4 regions of the Enterobacter sp. RHBSTW-00175 genome follow, and region 1 is predicted to be linked to each of the others. Evidence: predicted binding sites of a transcription regulator. Region 1 holds the regulator's gene; each other region holds the start of a gene.
What was found. The regulator PurR, encoded in region 1, represses purine synthesis genes. The targets are predictions, from matches to a motif close to CANGCAAACGTTTGCNTG.

Region 1 (4,964 bases):
TCTGGGCGCTGGTTAACTGGGAATTTGTTGCGAAGAACCTCGCAGCGTAAGAGACACGCAGAAGGGTTCGCCCTTCTGCGTTATGATTATTCAGCCGCGCAGGCCGTTTCTGGCTGTTTACGACCCGACATCAGTACCAGCAGTAACCCCAGAGCCGCAATAATCGCCCCCATTACCGGCACAAAGCTGTACCCCAGGCCACCCGAAATCACCGCACCGCCGGCCGCAGCGCCCAGTGCATTACCCAGGTTAAACGCACCAATATTCACGGATGAAGAGAGTCCTGGCGCTTCATGCGCCACACGCATTACCCGCATCTGCAACGGCGGAACCACGGCAAAGGTCGCCGCACCCCATACCACCATCGCAATGGCTGCGCCAATTTCGTTACGCGCCAGCCACGGAATGGCCACCATGATGACAATCAGCAGCGTTAAGAAGCCTTTCAGCGTGCCACTCACGGAACGGTCTGCCAGCTTACCGCCCAGGTAGTTACCGATAGAGAACCCTACGCCAATCAGCACCAGCATCGCGGTAATAAAGACCGGCGTGGCATGAGTAATGTCGTGCAGCACGGGCGAAATATAGGTATAGAGCGTGAACATCGCCCCAGCCCCCAGCACGGTGGTCAGCAGTGCAGACAATACCTGAGGACGAACCAGCACGGACAGCTCTTTGCGTACATCAGGGCGTTCGCCTGCGCTGCCTTTTGGCAACGAGAAGAACAGTGCGACCATAGCAATCACGCCCAGTGCAGCGGTTGCCAGGAACGACATACGCCAGCCGATCGCTTCACCCAGCCACGTGGCCGCAGGTACACCGCCGATGTTGGCAATGGTCAGACCCATAAACATGGTTGCCACGGCGCTGGCCTGCTTATGTTTAGGTACAACGCTTGCTGCAACCACCGAGCCCAGTCCGAAGAAGGCACCGTGGTTAAGGCTGGTCAGGATACGTGACAACATCAGCGTGGTGTAATCCGGTGAAAGCGCGGAAAGCACATTCCCCAGGGTAAAAATAGCCATCAGGAAAATCAGCGCATTACGGCGCGCACGGTGTGAAAGCAGCAACGTCATTAACGGTGCCCCTACCATCACGCCAATCGCGTAGGCGCTAATCAGCATACCGGCCGCCGGGATAGAGACGTCTACACCCCGGGCGATAACAGGCAATAACCCCATCGGGGAAAATTCGGTGGTGCCAATCCCAAAAGCGCCAATCGCCAGGGCCAGCAGAGGATAATTGATTTTCATGAGTCAACTCCGGATGCCGTGTCGTACCGCGACACAGAACAAAGAAGCAAAAAGCATGACACCAATCACAAAAAATGAGAAGTTAACAATTTGGCAAAAGATTATTGCCGGAGAAGTAACAATCAGCGAGGAATGTGGAGGGAGAGAACTCTCCCCCCGCGTAAATCAGTGCAATACAGCCGTCAGACCAGCTGCAACAATCAGTGCCAGCACGATAACGGTGGTCGTCAGCGAAAACTTAAGATCGGTACTCATCAATTTTTCTCCTTTTAATCACCTTACGAAAAGTGAGCTTGCTCATTTTTACACAGTTTACGTCAAAAATCTTCTTGGATTTAAACTGATATCCACTTTTGCTCTTCCCCTTTTCATCAAGATAGGACAAAATTCCACGCTAAATTTATTAGCGTACCGGCCATTGACCCCCTCCTGACGTCCTGTGTCGTTTTCCCGGCGTGTCGCAATTCCAGATTGCGTGATAAGGGTGAGAGAAGGCAAACGTTTACCTTCAAGTTTTTCAGGAGCTTAGGATATGGTCTGGAGTGACATTTAATGGCAACAATTAAAGACGTGGCAAAACGCGCAAACGTTTCCACTACAACCGTATCACATGTAATTAACAAAACCCGTTTTGTAGCGGAAGAGACGCGTAATGCCGTCTGGGCGGCGATCAAAGAACTGCACTATTCGCCAAGCGCGGTCGCACGTAGCCTTAAAGTTAATCACACCAAATCCATTGGTTTGCTGGCCACCAGCAGCGAAGCTGCATATTTCGCAGAGATAATCGAGGCGGTCGAGAAAAACTGCTTCCAGAAAGGCTATACCCTGATCCTGGGTAACGCATGGAACAACCATGAGAAACAGCGCGCTTATCTGTCAATGATGGCGCAAAAACGCGTGGATGGCCTGCTGGTCATGTGTTCCGAATACCCGGATTCTGTGCTCTCCATGCTGGAAGAGTACCGTCACATCCCAATGGTGGTGATGGACTGGGGTGAAGCGCACGCCGATTTTACTGACTCAGTAATCGATAACGCCTTTGAAGGCGGTTACATGGCCGGTCGTTATCTGGTAGAACGGGGTCACCGCGAGATTGGCGTGATTCCAGGTCCACTGGAGCGCAACACCGGTGCAGGCCGCCTGGCCGGATTTATGAAAGCCATGGAAGAAGCACTGATCACCGTTCCAGAAAACTGGATTGTTCAGGGTGACTTTGAGCCTGAATCCGGTTACCGCGCAATGCAGCAAATAGTCTCCCAGCCGCATCGTCCGACTGCTGTCTTCTGCGGTGGCGATATTATGGCGATGGGTGCGCTTTGTGCTGCCGATGAGCTGGGTCTGCGCGTACCGCAGGATATTTCTGTGATCGGGTATGACAACGTGCGCAACGCGCGTTTCTTCACCCCGGCGCTGACCACTATTCATCAACCGAAAGATTCTCTGGGTGAAACAGCCTTCAACATGCTGATGGACAGGATCGTTAACAAACGTGAAGAGTCGCAGTCAATTGAAGTCCACCCGCGTCTTATCGAACGTCGCTCCGTGGCGGACGGTCCTTTCCGCGACTACCGCCGTTAATCGTGTACGGAGCCAGTTAATCTGGCTCCCGTAACCACTCCCTGTTCAGCGTTTCACTGTCCCCCAGGTAATCCAGCAGCCAGGCCATCGCGGGCGATACGTCACTTTGCTGCCAGGTCAGACAACAGGCCGCGTCCGGGAATGGGTTTTCAAGCTCAAGGGCAACCCACTCCCCGGCATCGATTCGTGGTCTGGCAAAATGGACCGGCACCATTGCCACACACAACCCGGCAGAAAGGCAGGTCGCGGAGGATTCCCAGTCGGGCGCAATCACCCGTCGCTGGTTATCCAGAAGCCAGGTCACACGCTTGGGTAACGAGCGTGACGTATCTTCCAGTACCAGCGATGGCCAGTTACGCAGGGTATCATCGCTTAACGGCCCTGCCATTGCCGCCAGCGGGTGATCGCTTGCCACCACGCATTTCCAGCTTAACATTCCCATATCGCGAAATGCGTAACGTCCCCCAACGGGTATGGCCTGTGTTGCGCCGATCGCCATCTCTGCCCTGCCATCTGCCAGCGCATCCCAGACACCGTTAAAGACTTCCTGCGATACCCGCAGCTCGACATCGGAGAAGTGGCGATAAAAATCGACAATCATCTGCCGGGTACGTTCGGGTTTTACGATGTTATCCACCGCAATAGAAAGATGACCTCGCCAGCCATTAGCAATCTGCTGACACTGTTCACGAGTGATCTGCATTTTTTTGATAACAGAACGCCCTTCTTTCAAAAACCACGCCCCGGCAGGCGTTAACTCCACGTCGCGATGGCGGCGTTCAAACAGCGGAACGGCCAGCCACTCCTCAAGCTGACGCACCGTGTAGCTAATGGCCGAGGGGACGCGGTGTAGTTCCTGCGCGGCTCCGCTGAAGCTGCCGTTACGGGCGACAGCATCCACAACTTCAAGAGAATAATCTGACCACATTTTCTGCCTGCAAAAAATTTGAATGCACCCGCCAAATATTAGCGTTTCACAAGCCGCTTTGCACTCCCTACACTCTGCGCCAACGTACCCTGCCTCCTTAAGGAGAATAAAACAATGCAACCCAGGAAAGGTTTTCTAGTCTGGCTCGGCGGCTTAAGCGTGCTGGGCTTTTTAGCTACCGATATGTACTTACCCGCATTCGCTGCAATGCAGGAAGATTTGCAAACGCCTGCCGCGGCCATTAGCGCCAGCCTGAGTTTGTTCCTCGCCGGTTTTGCCTTTGCACAACTGCTGTGGGGGCCGCTCTCCGACCGTTTTGGTCGTAAACCAGTGCTGTTACTGGGTCTGGCAATTTTTGCCGTAGGCTGTCTTGGGATGTTGTGGGTACGCGATGCGACCTGGTTACTGGTGCTGCGTTTTGTTCAGGCCGTCGGCGTTTGTGCCGCAGCGGTCACCTGGCAGGCGCTGGTGACGGATTACTATCCGGCTTCACGGACCAATCGAATTTTTGCCACTATTATGCCGCTGGTAGGCCTCTCTCCCGCGCTTGCACCACTGCTGGGCAGTTGGATCCTGGCGCATTTCGACTGGCAGGCGATTTTCGCCACCCTGTTTGCCATCACTCTGGTGCTGATGCTGCCCGCATTCGCCCTGAAACCTGCGCATAAAAAAGAGACACATCCGGAAGCGAAGCCAATTACCTTTACCTCTTTGCTGCGCACCAAAGCGTACCGCGGCAACGTGCTTATCTACGCCGCCTGTTCAGCCAGCTTCTTTGCATGGCTGACCGGCTCACCCTTTATTCTGCACGATATGGGGTACAGCCCGGCGGCCATCGGCCTGAGCTATGTTCCACAGACTATCGCCTTCCTGGTGGGCGGTTACGGTTGCCGTGCGGCGCTGCAAAAATGGCAGGGGCAGCAGATGTTACCCTGGCTGCTGGCGCTGTACGCTTTAAGCGTTATTGGTACCTGGGCCGTCGGCTTTATTCCGGGTGCTGGTCTGGCGGAAATCCTGATTCCATTCTGTGTGATGGCAATTGCTAACGGTGCCATTTACCCGATTGTGGTGGCGCAGGCTTTACGGCCGTTCCCACAGGCAACGGGCCGTGCGGCAGCCTTGCAGAACACACTGCAACTGGGGCTGTGCTTCCTGGCAAGCCTGGTGGTATCGGCACTGATTGCAACACCACTGCTCACCACCAC
Region 2 (4,964 bases), 850 kb from region 1:
GCACCATTCCTTTGATCCCGGGTATCAGCACCGTTTCTGAACTGATGCTGGGCATGGACTACGGTCTGAAAGAGTTCAAATTCTTCCCGGCTGAAGCTAACGGCGGCACCAAAGCGTTGCAGGCCATTGCTGGCCCATTCTCTCAGGTTCGTTTCTGCCCGACTGGCGGTATTTCACCGGCGAACTACCGTGACTACCTGGCGCTGAAAAGCGTGCTGTGCATCGGTGGTTCATGGCTGGTTCCGGCGGATGCGCTGGAAGCGGGCGACTGGGATCGCATCACCAAACTGGCTCGCGAAGCGGTTGAAGGCGCGAAACAGTAAGTTTGCTTGCCGGGTAACCCGGCCTGCGAAATAAAAAACGGGCCTTTTGGCCCGTTTTTTTATCCTGCGACGATAATATTCGCCGCGGCTACTTTGGCTCTTGCCACGGCATCGTCCACGTTATCACCGGTGGCTAGCGCCACGCCAAGACGGCGCGTGCCGTCGATTTCCGGCTTACCAAACAGACGTACCTGCAACCCTGCGCCAACGGCACCGTTGACGTTATCAAACGTCACGTTCTGACTGGTCAATTGCGGCAGGATCACCGCCGATGCTGCCGGGCCGTACTGACGAATGCCGCCAACTGGCAGGCCAAGGAATGCGCGGACGTGCAGGGCAAACTCTGAGAGATCCTGTGAAATTAACGTCACCATCCCGGTATCGTGCGGACGAGGGGAGACTTCGCTGAACACCACATCGTCGCCACAGACAAACAGCTCAACGCCAAACAGACCATAACCGCCCAGGGCCAGAACCACTTTGCGGGCGATATCCTGCGCACGCTCCAGCGCCAGTGCGCTCATCTGTTGAGGCTGCCAGGATTCACGATAATCGCCATCTTCCTGACGATGGCCGATTGCTTCGCAGAAATGCACACCGTCCACAGCGCTGACGGTCAGAAGGGTGATCTCGAAATCAAACTTCACCACGCCTTCAACAATCACGCGTCCGGCGCCTGCACGGCCACCTTGTTGCGCGTAATCCCAGGCCTTGTCCAGCGTGGTGCTGTCGCGGATAAAGCTTTGTCCTTTGCCGGAAGAGCTCATCACTGGCTTAATGATGCACGGGTAGCCAATCTCTTCCACAGCGTTGATAAAGGCCTCTTTGCTGTCGGCAAAACGGTAGCTGGAGGTCGGCAGAGCCAGCTCTTCTGCCGCCAGGCGGCGAATGCCTTCGCGATTCATGGTGAGCTTTGCCGCTTTCGCACAAGGCACAACGCGCTGGCCTTCCTGCTCAAGCGCAATCAGCGTATCGGTGGCAATGGCTTCGATTTCGGGCACCACAAAATCCGGTTTTTCTTGTGCAATCAGTGCACGCAGGGCATCGCCATCCAGCATATTTATCACATGTGAGCGATGGGCAACATGCATGGCAGGTGCATCGGCATAACGGTCGACCGCAATCACTTCCACGCCTAAACGCTGGCACTCGATGGCGACTTCTTTACCCAGTTCACCCGAGCCCAGCAGCATTACGCGGGTGGCTGCCGGACGCAGCGCAGTTCCTAAACGAATCATAACAATCCCCCTGAAAAAGTTGCGCGCAGTATAAACGAAAACGTTTGCGTCTGTCTTGTCTCTGGCCCGATGAGGGGCTTAAGAAATTGTGCTTTCGAATTTCAGGGCTAACTTGCGGGGCTGACGGCGATGTTTCGCTTGCATCGTGCGCGTGTTTTGCCAACCTTATAAGGTGTAAAACCAAAACGAATAAACAACATGTCACCAAAAGCCCGACGCGAGCCTCACGCCATTACCACGCATGGCGATACACGCATAGACAACTATTACTGGCTGCGGGACGATTCACGTTCCCGCCCGGAGGTTCTCGACTATCTTCACCAGGAAAATGACTATGGCCGCAAGGTTATGGCCAGCCAGCAGGCGCTTCAGGACCGGCTATTAGCCGAAATGGTGGAACGTATCCCGCAGCGCGATATCTCCGCGCCCTGGACCAAAAATGGCTATCGCTATCGCCATATCTACGAGCCCGGCAACGAATACCCGGTGTATCAACGCCAGTCTGCCCTGAGCGCAGAATGGGACGACTGGGAAATCCTGCTGGATGCCAATCAGCGTGCTGCCCACAGCGAATTTTATACCCTGGGCGGTATGTCCATCTCGCCGGATAACGCCATTATGGCGCTGGCCGAGGATTATCTTTCGCGTCGGCAGTACGGTCTGCGCTTTCGCAATCTTGAAAGCGGGAACTGGTATCCCGAAATGCTCGACAACGTGTCACCGGATTTTGTCTGGGCGAATGATTCCGAAACGGTCTACTACGTTAAAAAACACGCGGTGACATTGCTGCCTTACCAGGTCTGGCGCCATACCATTGGGACATCTGCGGTTCAGGATGAGCTGGTGTATGAAGAGAAAGACGAAACCTTTTACGTCAGCCTGAGTAAAACTACATCCCGTCATTATGTCGTCATCTCTCTTGCCAGTGCGACCACCTCAGAAGTACTGCTGCTGGATGCGGAGCTTCCTGACGCACAGCCTTTGTGCTTCCTGCCGCGTCGTAAAGACCATGAGTACAGCCTGGATCACTACCAGCACAGCTTTTACCTGCGCTCAAACCGCGAGGGTAAAAACTTCGGCCTTTATAAAACCAAAGTGCGCGAAGAGCTGAAATGGGAGGTGTTAATTCCGGCCCGCGAACAGGTGATGCTGGAAGGATTTACGCTGTTCACTGACTGGCTGGTGGTGGAAGAGCGCCAGCGTGGGCTGACCAGCCTGCGGCAGATCAATCGTAAAACGCGGGAAGTGGTGGGGATTGCCTTTGATGACCCGGCCTATGTGACGTGGATTGGCTTCAACCCTGAACCGGAATCGTCTCGCCTTCGCTATGGCTACTCGTCAATGACCACACCTGACACGCTGTTCGAGCTGGATATGGACACCGGGCAGCGGCAGGTGCTGAAACAGGCTGCGGTTGCCGGTTTTGAGTCGGAGAATTATCGCAGTGAACACCTGTGGGTGAAAGCCCGGGATGGCGCGGAAGTGCCGGTATCGCTGGTGTATCGACCTGAACATTTTCGTAAGGGCAAAAATCCATTGCTGGTCTACGGTTACGGCTCGTATGGCGCCAGCATGGATGCCGATTTTAGCAGCAGCAGGCTAAGCCTCCTCGATCGAGGTTTCGTTTTTGCGATAGCACATGTGCGTGGCGGCAGTGAGCTGGGACATCACTGGTATGAAGAGGGGAAATTCCTCAGAAAGAAAAACACCTTCAATGACTATCTTGATGTCTGTGATGCGTTGATAGAGCAGGGCTATGGCGATCCGGGGCTCTGTTTCGGTATGGGGGGGAGTGCCGGTGGAATGCTGATGGGGGCAGTGATAAATGCGCGGCCCGAGCGTTTTAAAGGTATCGTCGCCCAGGTGCCGTTTGTCGATGTATTAACCACGATGCTGGATGAATCCATCCCGCTGACCACCGGTGAGTTTGAAGAGTGGGGCAATCCGCAGGACGAAGCCTATTACCGCTACATGAAAGAGTACAGCCCTTACGACAACGTAGAGGCCAAAGCCTATCCGCATCTGCTGGTGACCACCGGATTACATGACTCGCAGGTACAATACTGGGAGCCGGCAAAATGGGTAGCTAAGCTGCGCGAATTAAAAACCGACGATAATCTGTTGTTGCTCTGCACGGACATGGATTCCGGCCACGGCGGGAAATCGGGGCGTTTTAAATCCTACGAAGGGGTCGCGCTGGAGTATGCCTTTTTGATTGGCCTGGCGCAGGATACGCTGCCAGGCCGTGCCGGGCATTAAGATTCGCCCAGGTAGTGCCGGAGGGTTAAACGAAGCTCCGGGCTCATTCTGTCGAGGTTGTTGTACAGCCAGCGCAGATAGCCCGGATCTTTGTCGGCTATTTCGGACACCGCTTTTCCGCGATATTTGCCGAACGTAAACGTTGTCAGCAATGCCGGGCGTCCGGTTATGTTTGCCATATCATCTGGCGTCCAGCCAGAGGTATTCATAATATCGATGAGCAGTGCAGCGGTGATATAGCAATCATACAGCGCACGGTGATGGTGAAGCCCTTCCGGGGTTCTCACGCTCAGCTTGCGCGATTTGTAGAGCGCCATATTGCTGTATTTGATCCCCGGCCATAAGCGGCGGGCCAGCTTCATGGTACAGATCCACTCGCCGGGCATTTCCGGCAAGACGCGGCGGTCAAAGCTGGCGTTATGCGCCACGTACCACATGCTGCCGTAGTAGTGAGGGATGACCTCTTCAATCCAGGGCTTATCCGCCACCATCGATTCCGTAATGCGGTGAATGGCCATCGCCTGCGGGCTTATTGGACGATCGGGACGCACCAGGTGACTCATGGGATTGACTATTTTACCGTCAACCACGTCCACAGAGGCAACTTCCACAATTCCGCCCTGAAGATCGCAAGTTTCGGTATCGATTACGCGCAGCATTGATCGCTCCTGACCCTAAAACGCTTAGCCTAAAGGAATGATATCGCCTTGCCAACCCTGTCTGTCCCGGGAACCTGTCAATAACAGTTCACCTTTATCGGCCCGGACGATGAGTTGTCCTTTTTCATCCCACAGCGCGCTGCCGTTGCGGGCATTCGCCATCAACACGGCAATCGAATATTTGTGGGAAAACCGCTGTAACGTACTAATAGACTGACGCCAGCGATGGTCGCCCACATCCTGACTGCAGGTCAATAAGGCGGCCATTGGGTCGAGGTTCGGCGTGTCGGAGTGGGTATCTATTATGGTGAGTTGCGTATCATCGCGGGTAATACATGCGCCACTGCCTTGCGGATAGCGCAGAGAGGTATCGCAACACGGGCTAAACAGGGCCAATCCTTTCTGGCGCTGACCCTGGTTTTCCAGCGTGATCCCGGCGATAACGGTAATACGGTAAATCTGGGTTGCGCGCAGCAGAGGTTCTA
Region 3 (4,964 bases), 1.2 Mb from region 1:
CCTCTGCGTCCACCCGTTCAGGAGATGGACAATGAAACACGTAAACGTCTGATTTCCGGCCATATGACCGAGATTATGCAACTGCTGAATCTCGATCTGAGCGATGACAGCCTGATGGAAACCCCTCACCGCATCGCGAAAATGTATGTCGATGAGATTTTCTCGGGCCTGGACTACGCTAACTTCCCGAAAATCACCGTTATCGAAAATAAGATGAAGGTTGATGAGATGGTAACGGTTCGCGACATTACGCTGACCAGCACCTGCGAGCATCACTTCGTCACTATCGACGGTAAAGCCACCGTGGCATACATTCCGAAAGATACGGTTATTGGTCTGTCGAAAATCAACCGTATCGTGCGCTTCTTTGCGCAGCGCCCGCAGGTACAGGAACGTCTGACGCAACAGATCCTGACTGCGCTGCAAACATTGCTGGGAACCAATAACGTGGCGGTGTCTATTGATGCGGTTCACTATTGTGTGAAAGCGCGCGGCGTTCGTGATGCGACCAGTGCGACCACCACTACGTCTCTGGGCGGCCTGTTTAAATCCAGCCAGAACACTCGCCAGGAGTTCCTGCGCGCGGTGCGTCACCACAACTAATCAGGCAGGGCAGGGTACATGGAGCGAAATGTCACGCTCGATTTTGTTCGCGGCGTCGCCATTCTCGGTATCCTGCTGCTTAATATCAGCGCCTTTGGTTTGCCAAAGGCCGCTTATCTCAACCCGGCGTGGTACGGTGACATCACCCGTAGCGATGCCTGGACGTGGGCGTTGCTCGATCTTTTCGCCCAGGTCAAATTCCTCACCCTCTTTGCGCTGTTGTTTGGTGCCGGTCTTCAGTTGCTGTTAAAGCGCGGTACGCGCTGGATACAGTCTCGTCTGACTCTGTTAGTTATTCTTGGTTTTATCCACGGCCTGCTTTTCTGGGACGGCGATATTCTGCTGGCTTATGGATTAGTCGGCTTAATCTGCTGGCGACTGATCCGCGATGCGCACAGCGTGAAAAGCCTCTTTAACACCGGCGTTATGCTGTATCTCATGGGCATCGGTGTGCTGATACTGCTGGGGATGATCTCGGGCGACGCTACCAACCGTTCGTGGATCCCGGATGCGGCGAACCTCCAGTATGAACAGTTCTGGAAGCTGAAAGGTGGCGTGGAAGCAATAAGCAACCGCGCAGATATGCTCGGTGACAATCTTCTGGCGCTGGGGGCGCAGTATGGCTGGCAGCTGGCGGGAATGATGCTGATGGGCGCCTCGCTGATGCGAACGGGCTGGCTGAAAGGCGAATTCAGCCTTCGCCATTATCGTCGAGTCGGGGCCGGGCTGGTTGCGATTGGTGTGCTGATTAATGTTCCGGCAATCGTGATGCAGTGGCATCTTGACTGGAATTACCGCTGGTGTGCCTTCCTGCTTCAGGTGCCTCGCGAGCTTGGCGCACCGTTCCAGACCGTTGGCTATGCGGCGCTGATTTATGGCTTCTGGCCACAGCTGTGTCGCTTCTGGTTAGTCAGTGCCGTTGCCTGTGTCGGGCGAATGGCGCTGAGCAATTACTTACTGCAAACGTTGATTTGCACCACGCTTTTCTATCGTTTCGGTCTGTTTATGAAATTCGACCGACTCGAACTGCTGGCGTTTGTTATTCCGGTATGGGTCGTGAATGTGGCGTTTTCGGTTATCTGGCTGCGTTATTTCCGCCAGGGACCACTGGAATGGCTATGGCGGCAATTAACCGCACATGCTTCGGGTGTATCATTGAGTAATACATCCAGATAACGATCTGGATCACAATCATTAACAAAACGGATGTAAACGTTTTCATCCGTGTGAGCTTCTTCACGTAGTCCCCTTTCTCTCGCTGCCAAAATAGCCACCTTGCTTAACACAGGGGGTGTCTGTGAGTTGCTGCAATCCTATTAAGGATGGTGAATATGATCACCATTCGTGATGTCGCCCGCCAGGCGGGCGTTTCTGTTGCTACTGTCTCGCGCGTGCTGAACAACAGCGCGCTGGTCAGCCCTGAAACTCGTGAAGCCGTGATGAAAGCCGTCACGCAACTGGGATACAGGCCGAATGCCAATGCCCAGGCGTTAGCCACCCAGGTAAGTGACACCATTGGTGTGGTGGTGATGGATGTATCTGACTCATTCTTTGGCGCGCTGGTCAAAGCGGTCGACGTTGTCGCGCAGCAGCACCAGAAGTATGTGCTGATTGGCAATAGCTATCATGAGGCTGAAAAAGAGCGTCATGCGATTGAAGTTCTGATTCGCCAGCGATGTAACGCATTGATTGTTCACTCAAAAGCCTTGAGTGATGAGGAGCTGGCAGGGTTTATGGAACAAATCCCTGGTATGGTGCTGATCAATCGAATTGTTCCAGGTTACGCCCACCGTTGTGTCGGGCTGGATAACGTCAGCGGTGCCATGATGGCCACGCGGATGCTGATTAACAATGGCCATCAGCGTATCGGCTTTCTGGCATCCAACCATCATATTGAAGACGATGCTATGCGCCGCGAAGGGTGGCAGAGGGCGCTGAAAGAGCACGGCATTACGCCTCTGGAAAGCTGGGTGGGTACTGGCTCGCCTGATATGCAGGGTGGGGAAGCGGCGATGGTCGAACTGCTGGGGCGCAATCTTCACCTTTCTGCTGTCTTTACCTACAACGATAACATGGCGGCGGGCGCGCTTACGGCGCTGAAAGACAACGGAATTGCGGTGCCACAGCATTTGTCGCTGATTGGTTTTGATGATATCCCGATTGCGCGTTACACCGATCCGCAGCTGACCACGGTGCGATATCCGATTGCTTCAATGGCAAAACTGGCGACTGAGCTGGCGTTACAAGGCGCGGCAGGGCAGTTGGATCCGGGGGCAACACACTGTTTCATGCCGACTTTAGTGCGTCGCCATTCGGTATCTATTCGGCAAACTGTGGTTCCGATCACTAACTGATTACGTAGGTCGATGTAACCGTTTTCAATCTGTGAGTAAATTCACAGTATCTTAACAAGGCGCTTACTATGATGTCAGCGTTTTAGGAGCTGAAACGCTATGTAACGGTGATTAATCACTTTCACTATAGCCAAAGTACCGCAAACAACCAATAAAACGCATTTCTGGAGCGTTACCGAACACGGAAGATAGAAATTTTATAAGTGAACTTCGGCTGTCAGTAACGTTTTTTTAACACCTGCCCGCCGACCGTTATTCACAAGAACTACCCTGCATAAAAAAACCGGAGATACCATGAATAAGAAGGTGTTGACTCTGTCTGCTGTTATGGCAAGTATGCTTTTTGGTGCAACAGCGCACGCTGCGGATACCCGTATTGGTGTGACAATCTATAAATACGACGACAACTTCATGTCTGTTGTTCGTAAAGCTATCGAGAAAGATGCTAAAGCAGCGCCAGACGTTCAGCTGCTGATGAATGACTCCCAGAACGACCAGTCCAAGCAGAATGATCAGATCGACGTACTGCTGGCGAAAGGCGTGAAAGCACTGGCAATCAACCTGGTTGACCCAGCAGCGGCAGGCACAGTTATCGAGAAAGCGCGTGGCCAGAATGTGCCAATCGTTTTCTTCAACAAAGAACCTTCTCGTAAAGCGCTGGACAGCTATGACAAAGCGTTTTACGTAGGTACTGACTCTAAAGAGTCCGGTATTATCCAGGGCGATCTGATTGCTAAACACTGGGCGGCAAACCCTAACTGGGACCTGAACAAAGATGGTCAGATCCAGTTCGTTCTGCTGAAAGGCGAACCAGGCCACCCGGATGCTGAAGCACGTACCACTTACGTTATCAAAGAACTGAACGACAAAGGCCTGAAAACTCAGCAACTGGCGTTAGATACTGCAATGTGGGATACCGCTCAGGCGAAAGATAAGATGGACGCGTGGCTGTCTGGCCCGAATGCTAACAAAATCGAAGTGGTTATCGCCAACAACGATGCGATGGCAATGGGTGCAGTAGAAGCGCTGAAAGCACACAACAAATCTTCCATCCCTGTGTTCGGTGTGGATGCTCTGCCTGAAGCACTGGCGCTGGTTAAATCTGGCGCAATGGCCGGTACCGTTCTGAACGATGCTAACAACCAGGCGAAAGCCACCTTCGATCTGGCGAAAAACCTGGCCGACGGTAAAGGTGCAGCTGATGGCACCAACTGGAAGATTGAAAACAAAATCGTTCGCGTTCCATACGTGGGCGTAGACCAGTCCAACCTGGCTGAGTTTATCGGTAAATAAGTCATTAGTACTGTCTCCACTGGGCGCAATTCGTTGCGCCCTTTTATAACGCGATATGCGAGGCCAACAAGGTATAATTATGGTCAGCACAAATACTCAGTCGTCCGGTGAATACTTGTTGGAAATGACCGGTGTCAACAAGTCTTTTCCCGGTGTTAAGGCACTCGATAATGTTAATTTAAAAGTTCGTCCTCACTCTATTCATGCCTTAATGGGTGAAAACGGTGCAGGGAAATCGACATTATTAAAATGTCTTTTTGGGATCTATCAAAAAGATTCTGGCAGCATACTTTTTCAGGGGAAAGAGATCGATTTCCATTCAGCTAAAGAAGCACTGGAAAACGGTATCTCGATGGTTCACCAGGAATTGAACCTGGTACTGCAACGTTCGGTTATGGATAATATGTGGTTGGGTCGTTATCCAACCAAAGGTGTGTTTGTCGATCAGGATAAAATGTATCGCGACACCAAAGCCATTTTCGATGAACTGGATATTGATATCGATCCGCGCGCCCGCGTCGGCACATTATCGGTATCCCAGATGCAGATGATCGAAATTGCAAAAGCGTTCTCTTATGATGCAAAAATCGTCATCATGGATGAACCGACATCGTCATTAACGGAAAAAGAGGTTAACCACCTTTTTACCATTATTCGTAAACTCAAAGATCGCGGCTGCGGTATTGTCTATATCTCGCACAAAATGGAAGAGAT
Region 4 (4,964 bases), 2.1 Mb from region 1:
GACTCGAACACACCACTTAAGGTGTGTCGTTTCAATTTTCAGCTTGATCCAGATTTTTAAAGAGCAAATATCTCAAACATGACTCGCTGAGTCAGTTTTGAGATACGGGGGTCGGCGACTTTCACTCACAAACCAGCAAGTGGCGTCCCCTAGGGGATTCGAACCCCTGTTACCGCCGTGAAAGGGCGGTGTCCTGGGCCTCTAGACGAAGGGGACACTGAAGTCTGCTTCGGCAAGACGCCTTGCTATTTACTTTTCATCAGACAATCTGTGTGAGCACTACAAAGGCAGGTTCTTTAAGGTAAGGAGGTGATCCAACCGCAGGTTCCCCTACGGTTACCTTGTTACGACTTCACCCCAGTCATGAATCACAAAGTGGTAAGCGCCCTCCCGAAGGTTAAGCTACCTACTTCTTTTGCAACCCACTCCCATGGTGTGACGGGCGGTGTGTACAAGGCCCGGGAACGTATTCACCGTAGCATTCTGATCTACGATTACTAGCGATTCCGACTTCATGGAGTCGAGTTGCAGACTCCAATCCGGACTACGACATACTTTATGAGGTCCGCTTGCTCTCGCGAGGTCGCTTCTCTTTGTATATGCCATTGTAGCACGTGTGTAGCCCTACTCGTAAGGGCCATGATGACTTGACGTCATCCCCACCTTCCTCCAGTTTATCACTGGCAGTCTCCTTTGAGTTCCCGGCCGAACCGCTGGCAACAAAGGATAAGGGTTGCGCTCGTTGCGGGACTTAACCCAACATTTCACAACACGAGCTGACGACAGCCATGCAGCACCTGTCTCAGAGTTCCCGAAGGCACCAATCCATCTCTGGAAAGTTCTCTGGATGTCAAGAGTAGGTAAGGTTCTTCGCGTTGCATCGAATTAAACCACATGCTCCACCGCTTGTGCGGGCCCCCGTCAATTCATTTGAGTTTTAACCTTGCGGCCGTACTCCCCAGGCGGTCGACTTAACGCGTTAGCTCCGGAAGCCACTCCTCAAGGGAACAACCTCCAAGTCGACATCGTTTACGGCGTGGACTACCAGGGTATCTAATCCTGTTTGCTCCCCACGCTTTCGCACCTGAGCGTCAGTCTTTGTCCAGGGGGCCGCCTTCGCCACCGGTATTCCTCCAGATCTCTACGCATTTCACCGCTACACCTGGAATTCTACCCCCCTCTACAAGACTCTAGCCTGCCAGTTTCGAATGCAGTTCCCAGGTTGAGCCCGGGGATTTCACATCCGACTTGACAGACCGCCTGCGTGCGCTTTACGCCCAGTAATTCCGATTAACGCTTGCACCCTCCGTATTACCGCGGCTGCTGGCACGGAGTTAGCCGGTGCTTCTTCTGCGAGTAACGTCAATCACCAAGGTTATTAACCTTAATGCCTTCCTCCTCGCTGAAAGTACTTTACAACCCGAAGGCCTTCTTCATACACGCGGCATGGCTGCATCAGGCTTGCGCCCATTGTGCAATATTCCCCACTGCTGCCTCCCGTAGGAGTCTGGACCGTGTCTCAGTTCCAGTGTGGCTGGTCATCCTCTCAGACCAGCTAGGGATCGTCGCCTAGGTGAGCCGTTACCCCACCTACTAGCTAATCCCATCTGGGCACATCTGATGGCAAGAGGCCCGAAGGTCCCCCTCTTTGGTCTTGCGACGTTATGCGGTATTAGCTACCGTTTCCAGTAGTTATCCCCCTCCATCAGGCAGTTTCCCAGACATTACTCACCCGTCCGCCGCTCGTCACCCAGGAGCAAGCTCCCTGTGTTACCGCTCGACTTGCATGTGTTAGGCCTGCCGCCAGCGTTCAATCTGAGCCATGATCAAACTCTTCAATTTAAGTTTGATGCTCGTGAATTAAACTTCGTAATGAATTACGTATGTTCACTCAGAGACTTGGTATTCATTTTTCGTCTTGCGACGTTAAGAATCCATGTCACTTTGAGTGCCCACACAGATTGTCTGATAAATTGTTAAAGAGCAGTGCAACGTGGCTTTCAGCTCACCGTTGCGAGGTGGCGTATATTACGCTTTCCTCTTTCAGAGTCAACCCGTTATTTCAGGATTTTTTCTCTTCAACCGACCGCGTTGTTTGTGAAGTGATTCACATCCGCCGTGTCGATGGAGGCGCATTATAGGGAGTTCTCCGCAGGCCGCAATAGAAAAATTGCAGAAAAATGACTGACTGCTGCATTCCACAGCAAAACCCCGCCTTATACCTTTTTACACACAGACTTATCCACAATACTACGAAAAAGTGAAAATTCGCGAGCGTTGCGCAAACGTTTTCGTTAAAATGCTCGCGCCTGACAAGGATGTCCCGTTAGGGGTGTTAGCTGAGTTTTTTTGTGGAAAATTCATCTAACGCTCACTGTAATCGTGAAATCCAGGGGATTTACCATGCAACAACGTCGTCCAATCCGCCGCGCTCTGCTCAGTGTTTCTGATAAAGCCGGTATCGTCGAATTCGCTCAGGCACTTTCTGCACGTGGTGTAGAGCTGCTTTCTACTGGCGGAACTGCTCGCCTGTTAGCAGATAAAGGCTTGCCGGTTACCGAAGTGTCCGATTACACCGGTTTCCCGGAAATGATGGATGGACGCGTGAAAACTCTGCACCCGAAAGTGCATGGCGGCATCCTTGGCCGTCGCGGCCAGGATGACGGTATTATGGAACAACATGATATTGCGCCGATCGACATGGTTGTTGTTAACCTCTACCCATTTGCCCAGACCGTTGCCCGCGAAGGCTGCTCTCTGGAAGATGCAGTAGAGAATATTGATATCGGTGGCCCAACCATGGTGCGCTCCGCTGCCAAGAACCATAAAGATGTTGCCATCGTGGTTAAGAGCAACGACTACGCTGCTATTATTAATGAGATGGATGCCAACGAAGGCTCCCTGACTCTGGATACGCGTTTCGACCTCGCCATTAAAGCTTTCGAACACACCGCCGCTTACGACAGCATGATCGCCAACTACTTCGGTAGCCTGGTGCCAGCTTATCATGGCGAAAGCCGTGAGCCGTCTGGTCGCTTCCCACGTACCCTGAACCTGAACTTCATTAAGAAGCAGGATATGCGTTACGGTGAGAACAGCCACCAGCAGGCTGCCTTCTATATAGAAGAAGAAGTAAAAGAAGCATCTGTGGCGACTGCACAGCAGGTTCAGGGCAAAGCGCTCTCTTATAACAACATTGCCGACACCGATGCCGCGCTGGAATGTGTGAAAGAGTTCAGCGAGCCAGCCTGCGTTATTGTGAAGCACGCAAACCCATGCGGCGTGGCGGTAAGCACCTCTATTCTGGATGCCTACGATCGCGCTTATAAAACTGACCCGACCTCTGCATTCGGCGGCATTATTGCTTTCAACCGCGAACTGGATGCTGAAACCGCACAGGCCATCATCTCCCGTCAGTTTGTTGAAGTGATCATCGCGCCATCTGCCACGGAAGAAGCCCTGAAAATCACCGCCGCAAAACAGAACGTGCGCGTGCTGGTTTGCGGTCAGTGGGCTGAGCGCGTATCAGGCCTGGACTTCAAACGCGTGAACGGCGGCCTGCTGGTTCAGGATCGCGATCTGGGTATGGTCACGGCGGGTGATCTGCGCGTTGTAACTAAGCGCCAGCCAACCGAGCAGGAACTGCGTGATGCGCTGTTCTGCTGGAAAGTGGCGAAGTTCGTGAAATCCAACGCCATTGTTTATGCAAAAGAGAACATGACCATCGGAATAGGCGCAGGCCAGATGAGCCGCGTTTATTCTGCCAAAATCGCCGGCATCAAAGCAGGTGACGAAGGTCTGGAAGTGAAAGGCTCCGCCATGGCGTCTGACGCCTTCTTCCCGTTCCGTGACGGTATCGATGCTGCCGCAGCTGTAGGTATCACCTGTGTGATCCAGCCTGGCGGTTCCATTCGTGACGACGAAGTGATTGCCGCAGCCGATGAACACGGCATTGCGATGATCTTCACCGACATGCGCCACTTCCGCCATTAATCCACGGAGCAGACAATGAAAGTATTAGTGATTGGTAACGGCGGGCGCGAGCACGCTCTGGCGTGGAAAGCAGCACAATCCCCGCTGGTGAAAACCGTCTTTGTCGCACCAGGCAACGCCGGTACGGCGCTGGAGCCTGCGCTGCAAAACGTGGCTATCGGCGTAACAGATATCCCGGCGCTGCTGAGCTTTGCCCAGAACGAGAAGATCGACCTGACTATCGTTGGCCCGGAAGCTCCGCTGGTGATTGGCGTGGTTGATGCATTCCGCGCTGCGGGCCTGAAAATCTTCGGTCCAACCGAAGGCGCCGCGCAGCTCGAAGGCTCCAAAGCGTTCACCAAAGATTTCCTCGCTCGCCACAATATTCCCACTGCGGAATACCAGAACTTCACGGAAGTTGAGCCAGCCCTGGCTTATCTGCGTGAAAAAGGCGCGCCGATTGTTATTAAAGCCGACGGCCTGGCTGCCGGTAAAGGTGTTATCGTGGCGATGACCCTCGAAGAAGCAGAAGCTGCAGTCCAGGATATGCTGGCAGGCAACGCGTTTGGTGACGCTGGCCACCGTATTGTTATCGAGGAGTTCCTCGACGGTGAAGAGGCGAGCTTTATCGTGATGGTCGACGGCGAGCACGTACTGCCAATGGCCACCAGCCAGGATCACAAACGTGTTGGCGATGCGGATACCGGCCCGAATACTGGCGGTATGGGCGCGTACTCCCCGGCTCCGGTCGTGACTGATGACGTGCATCAGCGCACGATGGATCGCATTATCTGGCCAACCGTAAAAGGCATGGCGGCCGAAGGTAACACCTACACCGGTTTCCTCTATGCGGGCCTGATGATCGACAAGCAGGGTAATCCGAAGGTTATCGAGTTCAACTGTCGCTTTGGCGATCCTGAAACTCAGCCGATCATGCTGCGCATGAAATCCGATCTGGTTGATCTGTGTCTGGCGGCCTGCGAAGGCAAGCT

Region 2: a site for PurR is predicted at 1,595-1,612, ahead of purT (formate-dependent phosphoribosylglycinamide formyltransferase). Genes of this name have one in related genera too.
Region 3: a site for PurR is predicted at 1,809-1,826, ahead of galS (HTH-type transcriptional regulator GalS). Genes of this name have one in related genera too.
Region 4: a site for PurR is predicted at 2,279-2,296, ahead of purH (bifunctional phosphoribosylaminoimidazolecarboxamide formyltransferase/IMP cyclohydrolase). Genes of this name have one in related genera too.

What each region holds. Positions count from the first base shown of each region.
Region 1 covers NZ_CP055930.1:4,453,845-4,458,808, reverse strand. The annotation lists gene sodB (superoxide dismutase [Fe]) at 1-50, shown strand, start outside; gene HV107_RS21570 (MFS transporter) at 87-1,253, opposite strand; gene HV107_RS21565 (YnhF family membrane protein) at 1,419-1,508, opposite strand; gene purR (HTH-type transcriptional repressor PurR) at 1,806-2,831, shown strand; gene punR (DNA-binding transcriptional activator PunR) at 2,848-3,759, opposite strand; gene punC (purine nucleoside transporter PunC) at 3,874-4,964, shown strand, end outside.
Region 2 covers NZ_CP055930.1:5,298,875-5,303,838, reverse strand. The annotation lists gene kdgA (bifunctional 4-hydroxy-2-oxoglutarate aldolase/2-dehydro-3-deoxy-phosphogluconate aldolase) at 1-323, shown strand, start outside; gene purT (formate-dependent phosphoribosylglycinamide formyltransferase) at 383-1,561, opposite strand; gene ptrB (oligopeptidase B) at 1,760-3,820, shown strand; gene exoX (exodeoxyribonuclease X) at 3,817-4,479, opposite strand; gene HV107_RS25620 (carbon-nitrogen hydrolase family protein) at 4,504-4,964, opposite strand, start outside.
Region 3 covers NZ_CP055930.1:275,402-280,365, reverse strand. The annotation lists gene folE (GTP cyclohydrolase I FolE) at 1-603, shown strand, start outside; gene yeiB (DUF418 domain-containing protein YeiB) at 622-1,779, shown strand; gene galS (HTH-type transcriptional regulator GalS) at 1,935-2,957, shown strand; gene mglB (galactose/glucose ABC transporter substrate-binding protein MglB) at 3,252-4,250, shown strand; gene mglA (galactose/methyl galactoside ABC transporter ATP-binding protein MglA) at 4,330-4,964, shown strand, end outside.
Region 4 covers NZ_CP055930.1:2,391,327-2,396,290, reverse strand. The annotation lists tRNA gene HV107_RS11345 (tRNA-Glu) at 141-216, opposite strand; rRNA gene HV107_RS11340 (16S ribosomal RNA) at 303-1,842, opposite strand; gene purH (bifunctional phosphoribosylaminoimidazolecarboxamide formyltransferase/IMP cyclohydrolase) at 2,404-3,993, shown strand; gene purD (phosphoribosylamine--glycine ligase) at 4,009-4,964, shown strand, end outside.